Regions from separate parts of the Solibacillus sp. iso_87 genome, predicted to be linked through region 1. Evidence: riboswitches for the same ligand, from Rfam matches in the RefSeq annotation. Region 1 holds a riboswitch; the other holds the start of a gene.
What was found. Region 1 has a riboswitch for glycine ahead of gcvT (glycine cleavage system aminomethyltransferase GcvT). Riboswitches for the same ligand answer to the same signal wherever they lie in the genome.

Region 2: another riboswitch for glycine. It lies ahead of AC0VXV_RS08340 (amino acid permease); the one in region 1 lies ahead of gcvT (glycine cleavage system aminomethyltransferase GcvT).

What each region holds. Positions count from the first base shown of each region.
Region 1 is NZ_CM149656.1:2,405,715-2,413,235, forward strand. Features, by position in the region: gene gcvPB (aminomethyl-transferring glycine dehydrogenase subunit GcvPB) at 1-100, opposite strand, end outside; gene gcvPA (aminomethyl-transferring glycine dehydrogenase subunit GcvPA) at 93-1,439, opposite strand; gene gcvT (glycine cleavage system aminomethyltransferase GcvT) at 1,559-2,668, opposite strand; glycine riboswitch at 2,832-2,940, opposite strand; glycine riboswitch at 2,944-3,036, opposite strand; gene AC0VXV_RS12225 (shikimate kinase) at 3,163-3,675, opposite strand; gene comGF (competence type IV pilus minor pilin ComGF) at 3,986-4,441, opposite strand; gene AC0VXV_RS12235 (type II secretion system protein) at 4,438-4,731, opposite strand; gene AC0VXV_RS12240 (prepilin-type N-terminal cleavage/methylation domain-containing protein) at 4,640-5,194, opposite strand; gene comGC (competence type IV pilus major pilin ComGC) at 5,200-5,505, opposite strand; gene comGB (competence type IV pilus assembly protein ComGB) at 5,521-6,594, opposite strand; gene comGA (competence type IV pilus ATPase ComGA) at 6,575-7,521, opposite strand, start outside.
Region 2 is NZ_CM149656.1:1,687,826-1,695,346, reverse strand. Features, by position in the region: gene AC0VXV_RS08355 (MFS transporter) at 1-191, shown strand, start outside; gene AC0VXV_RS08350 (LysR family transcriptional regulator) at 324-1,253, shown strand; gene AC0VXV_RS08345 (cobalamin-independent methionine synthase II family protein) at 1,353-2,507, shown strand; gene AC0VXV_RS08340 (amino acid permease) at 2,605-3,942, opposite strand; glycine riboswitch at 4,198-4,277, opposite strand; gene AC0VXV_RS08335 (dehydrogenase) at 4,599-5,135, opposite strand; gene aspA (aspartate ammonia-lyase) at 5,347-6,765, shown strand; gene AC0VXV_RS08325 (DNA primase) at 6,813-7,115, opposite strand; gene AC0VXV_RS08320 (DUF771 domain-containing protein) at 7,132-7,521, opposite strand, start outside.

The sequences.
Region 1 (7,521 bases):
CTTCGAGATCAAAATCAGGAACATCCAATGGCTCTAAGTTATAGCCGACACGACCTGGTTTTGTAATTTCGAAAATGAGTGATTGGTTTTCGTTATGCATTGTAAGCCCCCATTTCTGCAACTAATTGCTCGATTTCTTCTTTTGTACGGATTTCCGTAACAGCAATGAGTGCATGATTTTCTAATTCCGGATAAACACGACCTAAGTCAAAGCCACCGATAATGCCTTTTTCGATTAATGCTTTGTTTAGCTCTGTCACATTATGTTTTGTATTAACTACGATTTCGTTAAAGTGAGCGCCTTGATAAGCAACTTCAAAACCAGCTGCTTCAAATGCATTTTTGGCAAAGCGTGTTTTTACGATATTTTGTTTCGCCATTTCCTGCATACCTTGTTTTCCAAGGGCTGTCATTGCAACTGAAGAAGCAAGTGCCAGTAACGCCTGGTTAGAACAAATATTAGATGTCGCTTTGTCACGACGGATGTGCTGCTCACGAGCTTGTAATGTTAATACATAACCACGACGTCCATCTTGGTCAACTGTTTCCCCAACAAGACGGCCCGGTACTTTACGCATTAACTTATTCGTTACCGCAAAATAACCACAGTGTGGACCACCGAATGCTTCAGCAATACCGAATACTTGTGCGTCCCCAACTGTAATATCTGCCCCTAATTTTCCAGGAGGTGTTAAAACGCCAAGAGCTAACGGGTTTGCAGATACGATAAACAATCCTTTTGCATCATGTGTAATGTCTGCAAGCGGCTGTAGGTTTTCAACTTGACCAAAGAAGTTAGGATATTGAACGATAACACCGGCAGTTTGATCATCGATTAAGCCTTTAAGTGCTTCAATGTCTGTCACACCGTCTTTTGTAGGAATTGTAACGACTTCAATTGATTGTCCTGTTGCATACATTTTCACAACATCTTGATATTCCGGATGTACAGCTCCTGAAACAAGTAACTTACCGCGACGTGTATGACCTGCTGCAAGCATACCTGCTTCTGCCAATGCCGTACCGCCATCATACATAGAAGAGTTTGCAATATCCATGCCTGTCAGTTCTGCGATCATTGTTTGGAACTCAAAAATCGCTTGAAGTTCGCCTTGAGAAATTTCCGGCTGGTATGGTGTATACGCTGTATAAAACTCTGAACGTGAAATAACGTGATCAACAATTACCGGTTTATAGTGATTGTAGACACCAGCACCTAAAAACGATACATTGGTTGCTGTATCTTTATTTTTTGAAGCGAGTTGTGCCAGTTCCTTCATTAAAGCGGCTTCTGACTTCGCAGGTTTAATATTGTAGCTTCCTTGGAAGCGAACTTTCTCAGGAATATCCTCGAATAGCTCATCAATTGTCGCAACCCCGATATGGTCTAACATTTCTTGTTTATCTTGTTCCGTCATTGGTAAATAACGATGTTTCATTGTTAACCCTCTTTTCAAAAGTTTTATCCCGTTATTAACGGGTAGGAATTTATCTTCTTCTAAAGGCAGCAGAACTATCAATCAAGGGGATGAATACCCCCACTGGTTAAATTTTTACTTTATTTTGCACGCTTGTAAAATGGAGTTTCTACTACAACTGCTTTTGCTCTATTTTTTCGTACTTCGATTTCTAATTCAGTTCCAACTTCTGTGAATTTTGTGTCAATTATAGCTAAGCCGATATTGCGCTTTGTCATCGGTGACTGAGTACCTGTTGTTACAAAGCCAATCTCTTCACCATCTTTAAACACTTTATAACCGTGACGAGGAATACCTTTATCAATCATCTCGATGCCTACAGATTTACGTGTTAAGCCATTTTCTTTTTGGTCAATTAATGCTTGCTGACCGATAAATTGCGGATCTTTCGCTAATTTCACCGCAAAGCCAATGCCTGCTTCCAGTGGTGAAATATCCTTTGAAATCTCTTGGCCATATAATGGTAAGCAAGCTTCAAAGCGGAGTGTATCACGTGCTCCTAAACCGGCAGCTACTACACCTTTGTCATTTCCAGCTTCCAAAATTTTGTTCCAAAGATCAACAATTGCTGCTGGTGCACCGTAAATTTCAAATCCGTCTTCCCCTGTATAGCCAGAGCGAGAAACAAGAACCGAATGACCGCCTACATCCACATTGTCCTGGAATTTAAAATATTTAATTGCCGTTAAGTCTGTTGCTGTTAATGTTTGCAGAACTTCCTGAGATAATGGTCCTTGCAATGCGATTTGAGCATAGTCATCTGACATATTTGTCACTTTGACATCCCCTTCGACATGCTTCTGTAACCATTCAAAGTCCTTTTCAATATTCGCTGCATTAACACATAGTAAATAAAGGTTATCTTCCAAACGGTATGTCAGTAAATCGTCAACAACACCGCCATCTTCATAGCATAGTGCACTGTATTGTGCGCCGCCGACTGCAATTTTAGAAATATCGTTGGAAAGCATTTTTTGTAGATAAACTAGTGCATCTGGACCTTCTACGATAATTTCCCCCATATGGGATACATCAAAAAGTCCTGCACGGTTACGTACCGCATCATGTTCATCTTTAATCGAAGAAAATTGTACAGGCAACTCCCAGCCGCCAAAATCAACTGTTTTCCCACCATACTTTGCATATTCATCAAAAAGTGGTGTGCGCTTTAGCTTTAAATCATTTGTCATGTTCATTTCCTCCTTTAGTTATGTATGTTCGTTTTGGTTTGCAAAGGGGGAATCAACATTACACCTATCAAAGTGTATATCTATCTTTTTATTAGAATCATCAGAATATTAAAAGCCGATTTCTCCACAAAAAAAAGACAGACGAATCCCCTTTACCGAGATTCTCTGTCCTTGCACCTGAAAGTTACACCCAAATTTGATCCACTATCACAATTTAGGCTTTCCCCGTTGGTGGCTGTTCGCAACAATAGCTATTACAGCACTCTCCAGAGTTGCGTCCAATACGAGTCTTTTTGCCTGAGAGATTCATAGCATAGCTATTTGCTCCTTCGGCGACGTGACATCACGTTCTCTCCCCGTACCATCATCCGCGTTAGATTATTTACTTCATGTAATTGCTCTTCTTAGCAATATCCTAACATTGAATATAATGCAAACGCAATCTTTTTTTAATTTTATTCAAAATACGAACATTAAACATAATTATACAGCTATTATTCGCCTTTAAGACGTTTCACTTGAAAGCCGATGTACTCAACAATTTGTCTTAATGTTCTCCCAGCTGTCAATACTTGTATATGACCAGCCAGTCGATAATTCTTTCTGCGTTGGTGATACAGATTTTCCAATTCTTGCTCCGTTGACGATTGAACAATGGGACGGTTTTTATCATTTCGAATACGCATATAAATATCTTCAAATTTTGCATCAAGAAAAAATACAAGCCCTGTCCGGCGCATAATTTTCCTGTTTTCTTCATTCACGGCTACCCCACCGCCTGTAGCGATAATGCATGCTTCATCACGAAAATTCTTTAAAAATTCCGTCTCGATTTTTCGGAAGTGTGCTTCGCCGTATTTCTCGAAAATTTCAGGAATTGTCATACCCTGCTGTCGTACAATTTCATGATCCATATCGTAATACGGCATTTTTAAGAAAAAACTTAAACGTCTTCCAATCGCACTTTTTCCGCACCCCATAAATCCTACTAAATAAATTTTACGCATGCTGTTCACCTTCTTCTATTACGGACTACTTAATTAATTACGCCTCTACCTATTCTTTCGTTTCTATTTTGCGTCTTAAACAGAAATATTTTTAGGTCAAACCAAATCGCATAAATGCGACATTTTTTCGACTTTGCAAAAAGAAGTCGAATTTTAAGGTAAATTTAGTATATTTATCGTAGCACGAACGTAAATAGATTCCAATGAATTATATACTTTTATTTGCGCAAAATATGCATTTGTATAGAAAACAGCAGCTCCGGAAACTATGAACAATAAAAACACAGCCAGCAAAAATAATGCACCTTTCTCATTTTGAAGGCAATGGTAATACGATGTCTCTTTCTCGCTTTGTTCCATTTTTCATCACTACCCTCATATTCACTTCATTTTCATTAACCGCCAGCTCCCACTTCTCAACAAAAGGCAGCATAATTTCATTTCCTCCTTTATTCGACCTTTTACGCAAATGCTGTTCTGATTTGTCAAAGACAAACAACCGTTCCTCGGGATCATTTAACATTTCCAGTTGCAGCATACTAGAACTGAGCAACCTACCAGATGCGGAATTCATATTGTATTGATGAAGATCATAAACAAACAATTCCCAGTTTACCTCATCTTTCATCATCTCAAGCTGTTGAAGATCCCGAACCCATATAAGGATAAGCAGGCTTATTGCGGTAAAAAGTACAAACACGGTTAACTGAAACAAGCTCTCCAGTAGTGTAAATCCCCGCTCATTTAAAGTTTGCCTCCAATTCATACACACAGTTCCTCTTCCTTTTCATTATTATCATAATGGACACATACTTGGTTTCCATTGTAATTCCATTGAAACTGAACGCCGTCAATGAGCTGAACTCCGGCTGATTGTCCATATCTTTTATATTTCATCGCTCCTATATAAGCTGCTTCTGCAGCATGGGCTTGTACTTTTTGTAAGGCAATTTGCTGTTTCATATTAAATGTGAGCGGAATGATTGTCGAGGAAAGGAAAAATAAAATGACGACTGCTAACAGTGTTTCTACAAGAGTTAGTCCTTCCTGGCTCATGAAAAACCTCCTTTTCCAAAATTCTGGCTTTGCCGATATTAACAGAGTATTGATGGCTTATATTTTCAAAATGGTATGTTAGCCGTCCAAACGCCTGGACATTTCCTCTCGTATTAAATACCAGCCGGTTATGCGGGGTTGATAAATACATGTCAATTGGCCGCGCTATTCGCCGATCGTAAATAATGTGAGAAGTAGACCTATCCATTACTTGTATCCGGTGACAGTTAATAATTTCAAAGCTATGGGACGTTCCGGTCTCAATGGATAGCAATTGGGTCATGCGTATTAACATCTCGTTTTGATTCATCACCTGTTTTTCTGTATATTCCATTAACGGCTTTTGTGAAAAATAGAGAATCGCTGAATTGACGACTAAAAAGATAAAGAGGACGATGAGCATTTCCATTAGGGTAAAACCTTTTTCATCTGTTATAAGTGTTTTAATTTTTTGCCTCATCATTACGTTTAGTCTTCCACCAGTCTAACTTCACCTTCAACTATTTTAATTTCCGTATTATCCGGGCATTTCAAATCCTCTTCCACAATATACCCCTCGTCAGTTAAATCCGTGACCGAAGCCGGATATACATTATTATTCAGTTTATATGCTTCGACTTGTCCTTGAAGCATGAGGATATAAGCATTACAACCTTTTTCATCGATTGATGCAAAGTGCTTTGAAACGTTGGGGATTGTGACCAATATTAAAATGGAGATGATTAATAAAACAACAAGCATCTCTACTAACGTAAATCCTTTTTCATTTTTCATCTATTCCACCTCTTCTTATATAAAATCAATGACATCATACATCGGAATTAAAATACTTAAATACGCAGCAATAACGCAAATAGCAATGATCACAAAAAGCAGCGGCTGAATAATCGCCAGCATTCGTTCAATAATTTTCTGAAGCTTTTCATCCAAAAGCTCACAATATAAAATGAGCTCTCGTCCCAACAAGCCGCTCGCCTCACCATGGGCAATAAAATGCTCAAATTTCGGATAAAAGTAACCGACGATTTCGACCGCACGCTCCAATGAATCGCCAATAAGAATGCGTTCTTGGAGGCTACCAGCAATATAGGCAATGTGCTTTTGGTGGTGTTGGGATTTTAAATGATCGAATGCCTTTTGGAGCGAGAAGCCAGCTAATAATAGATTGCCTAAATGGCGAGCAAACTGCCTCGTAAGAAATAGACGCCAAAAAAGACCGATTAACGGGAGCCTAAACAGTAGATGAAGCTGCAAATCAATTCGTTTCTTACGGATTTGATAAATAAAAAGGGAGAGGACAATTCCGAGAGCAATGCCTACCGCAATAATGTAGTCTGGCATATGGAGGAAAAACTTCGACCACTGAATACTGGCGGACGATTCGCTATGGACGCGGGAAGTAATAACAGAAGACATATTCGGAAGAAAATATGTTCGAAAGGCTAAAAACAGTAATATTAAAAATGTAAATAAAATGAGCGGGTACGACATCACCTTTATTAGTTTCATTTTTGTCTGCTGTTGAAAAACGAGCTGTTTTGCGACAAGACCAATCGCTTCACTCAGCTTACCCGTCACTTCCGCCAACTCAATTGACACTAAATATTGTTTATCAAGGCCAAGCAGCTGAAACACTTGTGTTGCACTTCCACCCCCGCGCAATATATTTGAAATTTCCTGTTGGACCGGCTCATATTGTTTTACATGATAAGGCAACAGCATTTCGATACTGTGAGCAAATGTATAGCCTTCATATAACAGTGTGGAAATTCTTTGGAGTAATGTAGGAAGCTCAGAAGACTTTATAACAGGCTTTTTAAACAAAGTAGCAGATGCTGCATTTTTAAGGAGAGATATATTCATAATAGTCTCCTTGAAGTTTTGCGATTTGACCTGCCAATGTTTGATCAAACGGTAATGTAAATGATTTTTCTTGGATGATGGATTCAAAGGCAAGCTGCAATTGATCATCAGTTAAAAATTCGAAAATAGCTTTATAACCGCTATCCTCTGTTTCAATTAGACGCTGTGAAACAACAGCTCTAAGCATCTGCCGCATTTCCTCAAATGATACCGACAAATCATGAAGCCGGTAAATACAGTTCACCGTATCCTTTGCATGAATCGTCGAAATAACGAGGTGTCCGGAAAACGCCGCTTCTATTGCTACTTTCGCTGTTTCCCTGTCCCGAATCTCCCCGAGCATAATCACTTCGGGAGAATGCCTTAAAATTGCTTTTAAACCTGCTGAATACGTGATTCCGGCTCGCTCATTCACTTGAATTTGCAATAGCTGCTCCTGCCTGCTTTCCACGGGATCCTCCAAAGAAATAACATGACGAGATAAATGCTGTGAACAGTAGTGGAGCAATGAATATAACGTAGTCGTTTTGCCGGTTCCGGTCGCACCGCTAATTAATATTAAACCGCTCTCCTGTCTGGCCAACTTATACAACTGTTCAACACTTTCCTGGAAGTGACATAATGTCTGTAAGGGAACGGTATAGTTTTGCCGTAATATTCTAATTGCTAAACTTTCTTTGAAGAAGCTGGAAGGTAACGTGGAAATTCGGAAGGCATACATGGACTGGTCGATAAATTTTTGGAAGGAACCACTTTGAGGCTTTCGCTTTTCACTAATATCAAGTGAAGAAAGAAATTTAAAATAGGAAATCATACGGGTAGCAAGCTCTGTAGGGAGTTCATCCTCCTTTTCAAAACGGCCGTATTTTCTCTTTAACAAATCATAGGATTCTTCTCTAGGGAGTAAATGGATATCTGTAACGTTCA
Region 2 (7,521 bases), 720 kb from region 1:
GCAGTTCACTTGGACTGATCGAAAGTGTGATGCAAATCACTTTAACTTTGCTTATCGGATTTTTGGCGGAAATCTACACGCTTCAACTGACAACAAGCATCTTCGCAATGATTGGTGTTGTCATCGCATGTACCGTCTATTTCCATCTGTTAAACAACAAAACACTGTTTACAAAAGAGAAGCTAACATAATAATAGTTGAGATTCCCTCTTCAAAGGCTACCGTGATTTCCAATAATGGTAGCTTTTTGTTTATTGGATTCTTTTTGCAGATCCAATGTACTATTTGCTACACTACTTCTAGAAGAAAGAAAGGAATTTATTATGACATTACAACAACTTAGATATGTAATTGAAGTAGCAAAAAACCAGTCAATCAGTAAAGCAGCCCAAAACTTATTCATTAGCCAGCCTAGCCTTTCGAACGCATTAAAAGAGCTTGAACAAGAGTTAGGCATTACAATTTTTTTACGTACTAGTAAAGGGATATCTATTACTGCTGAAGGAACTGAATTTTTGGGCTATGCGCGGCAAGTTGTCGAGCAAGCGGAACTTCTGGAAAAACGGTATGCAAACGTTCAGCCATCCCAACAGCATTTTTCCGTTTCTTCACAACATTATGCCTTTGTCGTGAGTGCATTTGTACGCCTCTTTGAAAATTATGACCGCGATGAATATGAATTTACGCTTCGTGAGACGAGAACGTATGAGATTATAGAAAACGTAAAAAATTTAAAAAGTGAAGTCGGAGTTTTATATTTAAACAATTTTAACGAAAAGGTCATCCGAAAATTTTTAAGGGAAGCCAATTTAGAGTTCTATCCATTATTTGAAGCGAAACCACATGTATTTATCCATATAGGACATCCGCTCGCACAGCAAAAATCTGTTACGTTGAAGGATTTACATGCCTACCCGTACTTATCTTTTGAACAGGGCGAATTTAATTCCTTTTACTTTTCAGAGGAAATATTAAGTACCATTTCACGCCCTAAAAATATTAAGGTTAGTGACCGTGCCACACTATTCAATTTATTGATCGGGCTTAATGGCTATACCATTTCAACAGGAGTCATTAGTCAGGAATTGAATAAAAATATTTGCTCCCTGCCTCTGGAAGTCGATGAAACAATGACAGTAGGATATATCGTCCATAAACATGTGAATACTACTAAACTCGCTGAAATCTATATCAATTATTTAAAAGAAACGATCAAAGATGAATTAAAAGTATCTTCCCGCTATAGTTTTTAACTATACCGATTGATATTTTTTACGTGTTTCAAATATCACCCTCCACAATGGTATGATAAATCCAACTTAAAAAGTTGAAGGACCAAGGAGGAAATGAACATGTGTGAAAAATTTCAAATAGTAGGCAGTCTATTAAGACAAAATGAATTATTAAATTATAAAAAACAAATTGAACAACGTGATGATATTACATATCCTTTTTATAAAGATTTTGAAGGCTATGAACAAGTTGAGCTTGCTTCAATTCAAGACATAGTAAAAAAAGAAATCGAACATAACATTACGGTTGTGACAGATGGCGAGCATTCGAAATCATTATGGCATTTAGATTTTGCCTGGGGTATTGAAGGTTTCGATCGCTATATCGCAGATCATGGTTATTTCTTTAAAGACTTCGATGGCAATTCTCACTACGAAACACGCAAAGACATCGGTTTACGCATTACGGATGAACTAAGCGGGAAAAACCATCACTTTATCGAAATCTTTAAAAAACTGAAGAAAAGTGCCGGCGATCACCAGACAAAACTATGTATCCCGTCACCTTCTCATATTTTAGGTGAGTTATCTTTTTCGAATAATTTCGGACCAGATGCATTTTATAAAACAAAAGATGAATTAAAACAAGCGTTAGCAAAAGCGTATATAGAGTTTGTGGAAGAATATGCAGCAGTTGGCGGAGAAATATTACAATTTGATGATTGCTTATGGCAACTTTTTGCTGACGACAACCCGAATTCACCATTTACGGGCGAACAAATTAATCAGGAAGAAGTTCAAGCGTTAGCAACTGAATTTATTGAGATAAATAATCAAATTATTGAAGTGGGCCATCGTTTAGGTTTAAAAATGTGGACACATAATTGCCGCGGCAACTACGACTCACGTAATATGGGTGGTGGTTCTTACGTTAAAATCGCTAACCTCTTCTTAAAGCAACTGAATTATGACCGCTTCTTCTTAGAGTGGGATGATGACCGCGCAGGTTCTATTGAAGCACTCGCTGTCTTCAAAGATAAACCGAATGCAGAAATTGTATTAGGGTTGTTATCTTCTAAAACGAATACTTTAGACAATGAAGATCGCATTATTAAAATGCTTGATGAAGCGTCTAAAATTATCGACAAAGATCGTTTGTTCATTTCACACCAATGTGGTTTCGCTTCCTGCGATGGCGGCAATGAGCTTACAGAAGCTGAACAATGGGCAAAAATTCAGCAAGGACAGCAACTAGCTCTGCAGTACTGGAGTTAAATAAAAACATAAAATTTACGATATGAAAAACACGCAAATTCACGGGTTCCTTGAATTTGCGTGTTTTCCGTTTTTTATAAATGATGGATTTGCCTAATTATATTTTCCGAACCTTATAAAGAACAAACAGCAGTATAAACCATAACGGTGTTAACAACAGTGAGGTTCTCGTAGACTCGGAAATAGCCATAATGATTAGTAAAAACAAGAAGAATGCCAATATTAAATAGTTGATGAATGGTGTTAAAGGTGCTTTGAAAATTGAAGTTTTATGTAGATCCGGATGACGCTTTTTGTATTTGATATGCGAAATCAGAATAATGCTCCAAACCCAAATAAAACAAATCGCACTAATTGTTGTCACGATACTGAATGCATCGTCCGGCATGAAGTAGCTAAGCAATGCACCAATCGAAACTACGACCGCAGAAAATAACAAACCATTTTGCGGCACCGCATTTTTGTTTAATTTACCGTAAGCTTTCGGTGCTTGTTTATTATTACTTAAACTGAACAGCATGCGGCTCGTTGAGAACATCCCGCTATTTCCTGCAGAAGCAGCTGATGTCAGCACAACAAAGTTAATTAAACCTGCTGCAATCGGAATACCTACCAATGCGAAAACCTGAACGAATGGCGAGCTTGCTGCGCTTAAAGTATCCCAAGGGTTAATTGTTAAAATTACGAATAATGCCCCTACATAAAACAGCAGTATACGAACAGGAATTTTATTAATAGCAGATGGGATATTTTTTTGCGGGTTTGCCGTTTCAGCAGCAGCTACCCCTACTAATTCAACTCCTACGAATGCAAAGACAACCATTTGGAATGCCATTAAAAATCCAAATGTACCATTCGGGAATAATCCGCCATGCTCCCATAAATTCGATACAGCCACTTTGCCTGTATCTGTTTCAAAGCCAATGATCAACAATACAATGCCTATCGCAATCAATGCAACAATTGTGATGATTTTAATTAACGCAAACCAAAACTCGAGCTCTCCGAACAGTTTGACAGTCAATAAATTCAAAATAAGTAAAACTACTAAACATGCGATAGCCGGTACCCATTGCGGGATGTCGAACCAGTACTGCGTATACATACCGACCGCGATAATGTCCGCCATTGCCGTCATAATCCAGCAGAACCAGTAAGTCCAGCCGGTAATATAGCCTGCCCAATCCCCTAAGTATTCAGTGGCGAATTCGGTAAATGATGCATAGCCGCCTTTTGATAAAAGTAATTCGCCAAGTGCACGCATGACGAAAAATAGTGCGATTCCAACGATCAAGTATGCAAAGATAATAGAAGGTCCTGCAAGTGAGATCGCTTTACCTGACCCTAAAAACAACCCCGTTCCGATTGTTCCTCCAATCGCTATTAACTGAACGTGGCGATTTTTCAGGTCGCGCTTTAATTCTTGTTGTTCCAAAACGATTCCTCCAAAGGATAAGTATTTTGTCTGTTTTCACAGCGCAAAATAATAAGTATTTCATCGCGGTCCATCAAGTAAATTTTTCTGGAATTAAAACAGGGACTGATAATATGTCAGTCCCTGTGTCTAAGAATAATCGATTTCACCTCTGTAAAATCGCGTCCAGATTTCAAAAAATCTGTGACATCTATCGAGGGCTTTTCATTAAACAATGGATGTTTCATACAACTTATGTTAAAGAAAAGCGTCTCTCATTACTCTTCTGTCCTTTTGCCTGAGATTGTGAACCCTTCGGCGACGCGGATTATCGCGCTCTCTCCAGAAACTGCTCCCGTCAGTAGTTTTATCCACGACGATCTACGCTTGATATGTATGCAATTAGTTGCCTATAGGTCCTTGGCATCTTCCAGTTTCCTATAGTTCGCGTTCAATACTATTATTGTACGATAATTCATACTACCAATTTTTTGCCCGTCTTACAATGGACAATCAGAGCCATTTATTATATAAATAGCAATTTATCCTTATTCCCAACATAATGTTTTCTTCTTGCAGAAAATTCTTGACCAAAAAAATATTACACCGAAAATTCAATATTTTCAGTGTAATATTTATATAGAGGAATTGGTAGCCCCTCGTATTAATGTATCCGTTTACTGCAGTTTTTCCTGAACCGTTGAATCTTCTTCATATGTTGTTCGATTGATATCGATCAGCTTACCTTTCGTTGTGTCTGTCTTTTTCATTTTAACAACATACGTATTATCCAAAGCAATTTCTGTGCAGGCGATGTCTTTCTCACTGCGAATATCTTCAGGATAGTTTAAGGTAATGACTAAAGTATCCCCATCTTTTTCGATTTTTTCAATTTCTCTTCCACAGCCGTCCGAATATCCTGTGACAAACAGTACTTCCTCTGTTTCAAAATCGACTGATGGAACCGATTCGAAACCAAAAGTATCGGCCCAAGTAGTATAAAGCTTTTCATCCTGCACGATTGAAATACTTGTACCGACCTCAGGAGGTATCGAATCTAAATGCAACAATAATTCATATTCCACTTTATTTTCGTCATTTTCTTCCTGCTCAGGTTCAGTTGAATCGGATGATGTTTCGTTTTCTTTCGTATTACATGCTGCAAGGAGCAAAATCATTCCCACGACCAGCGTGTAACTTAACCATCTCTTCATTGAATCACCTCATCCCTTATCTAATTAGTCGTGTAAATAATATAAAAGTTACGAAATTTTCCTCGTTATATTTGTTAATATGGGTTAATTTAATATTAAGTGAGAACATTAAATAAACTAATAATTCAGCAAGTAAGCTTTTATTATAATATGGCGTATAATATAGTTGTTTATCCAACTATTACACCATTCTCTTGGAGGGTTTGTACAAATGAGTACACGTATTGAAAAAGACTTTTTAGGCACATTAGAAATTCCAAAGGACGTTTATTACGGCGTTCAAACAACTCGTGCATTAGAAAATTTCCCGATTACTAAAATGACAATGCACCCTGAATTAATTCGTGCATTTGCCATCGTAAAGAAAAGTTCGGCACTTGCAAATGCCGCTATCGGCAAATTGGATCCAGTAATTGCTAATGCAATTGCACAAGCATCCGATGACATTATTTCAGGACTATTACATGACCAGTTCGTTGTAGATCCAATTCAGGGCGGAGCAGGCACTTCAATGAACATGAATGCCAATGAAGTAATCGCAAACCGTGCACTGGAAATTTTAGGGGAAGAAAAAGGTACTTATTCAATCATTAGTCCTAACAGCCATGTCAATATGGCGCAGTCAACAAATGATGCATTCCCATCTGCTATCCATATTGCAACAGTTTCTACGCTAAATAATCTAATTATGGCGATGGAAATGATGCGTGATAGTTTTATCAGAAAATCAGTAGAATTCGATTCAATCGTTAAAATGGGTCGTACGCATTTACAAGATGCTGTACCAGTTCGTTTAGGCCAGGAATTCGGTGCATACGCTGCCGTTGTTTCTCGTGACATTGCTCGAATAAAAAAAGCGCAGCAAACGATGCTGCAAATCAATATCGGAGCAACTGCTATCGGGACAGGCCTTAATGCGGACCCTGAATATATGAAATTGGCAGTAGAAAACATCGCGACTTACAGTGGATTCCCGTTCATAAAAGTAGACAATTTAATCGACGGTACACAAAACACCGATACGTATGCAGAAGTATCATCAATGTTAAAAATCGCCATGATGAATATGTCAAAAATCTGTAATGACTTACGCTTAATGGCATCAGGTCCAAAAGCCGGATTTGCAGAAATTCGCTTACCGGAGCGTCAACCAGGTTCTTCTATTATGCCTGGTAAAGTAAATCCGGTTATGCCTGAAGTCATTAACCAAATCGCATTCCAAGTAATCGGTAACGATGTAACAATCTCACTTGCTTCTGAAGCCGGACAATTTGAGCTGAACGTAATGGAACCAGTTCTAGTATTTAATCTGCTTCAGTCAATCGAAATTATGACAAACGGCTTCACAGTATTTACAAAATACTGCCTGGATCACATTGAAGCAAATGAAGCGCGTCTGCATGATTTTGTAGAGCGTTCAATCGGAGTTATTACAGCACTGGCACCACATTTAGGATATGAACGTTCAAGTCAAATTGCACGTGAAGCTCTGCATAGCGGCAAATCTGTACGCGAACTTTGCTTAATGTATAACTATTTCACGCTTGAGCAGTTGGATATTATTTTAAATCCATTCGAATTAACACAACCAGGTATTGCTGGTGAACGCGCTTTTGAAAAACGACAATAATTTAAAACGAAAGCTCCGCCGAGATATTCTCGGCGGAGCATTTTTCTTTAAATATAGAGTACTTCTTTGGCGAGTGAAATCGCACGCTTGCTGACTTCCAACTTGTCACCATCCGCATTAAGCTTCACGACACCATTTGGTTCATCAAAAATGGATTTCAGCTGTGCTTTCGGTTTGACCCCAACCATTATTGGTCCTCTTTCGGCCTCATCCGTTCGCAGCTTTTCCTGCTCTCGTGCGACTCCTTGTTCTTCTCCGATTTTCGGGAAGGCTGTAGTTTGTTGCTGTAAATTTCGGGGACGTGTCTGATCATTTAAACTTGAACTCCCTGTGCCAACAGAACGAATCATAAAGATCCCCCTTCATCTATCTTTTCTTACTTTTTCGTATATCAATATCCGCGTATATTTCGGTTTCCTGAAGTGCCTGGTTAGCAAGCTGATCCGCTTCACCATTTAGTTTGCGGTCAATATATTGATACTCCGGTCGAATACCAAGCTTTTGGAGCTTTGCATCGATTTTATCCGCCCATGTTGTGAGTACACTATCGGTTACTGCCCATTCGCCGTTCATTTCATTAATCACGACTTGAGAATCGCCGTAAATCTTTATTTTTTGATGATGGACACCCATTTCCTCTAGCTGTTCAACCGCAAGATTTAATGCCGCATATTCCGCTTCATTGTTAGATGTTAAATACTCCGCCAGTTGGTTCGTCCGCAAGCGATAGTTTTTCCCATTCTGTTTATAATAGAC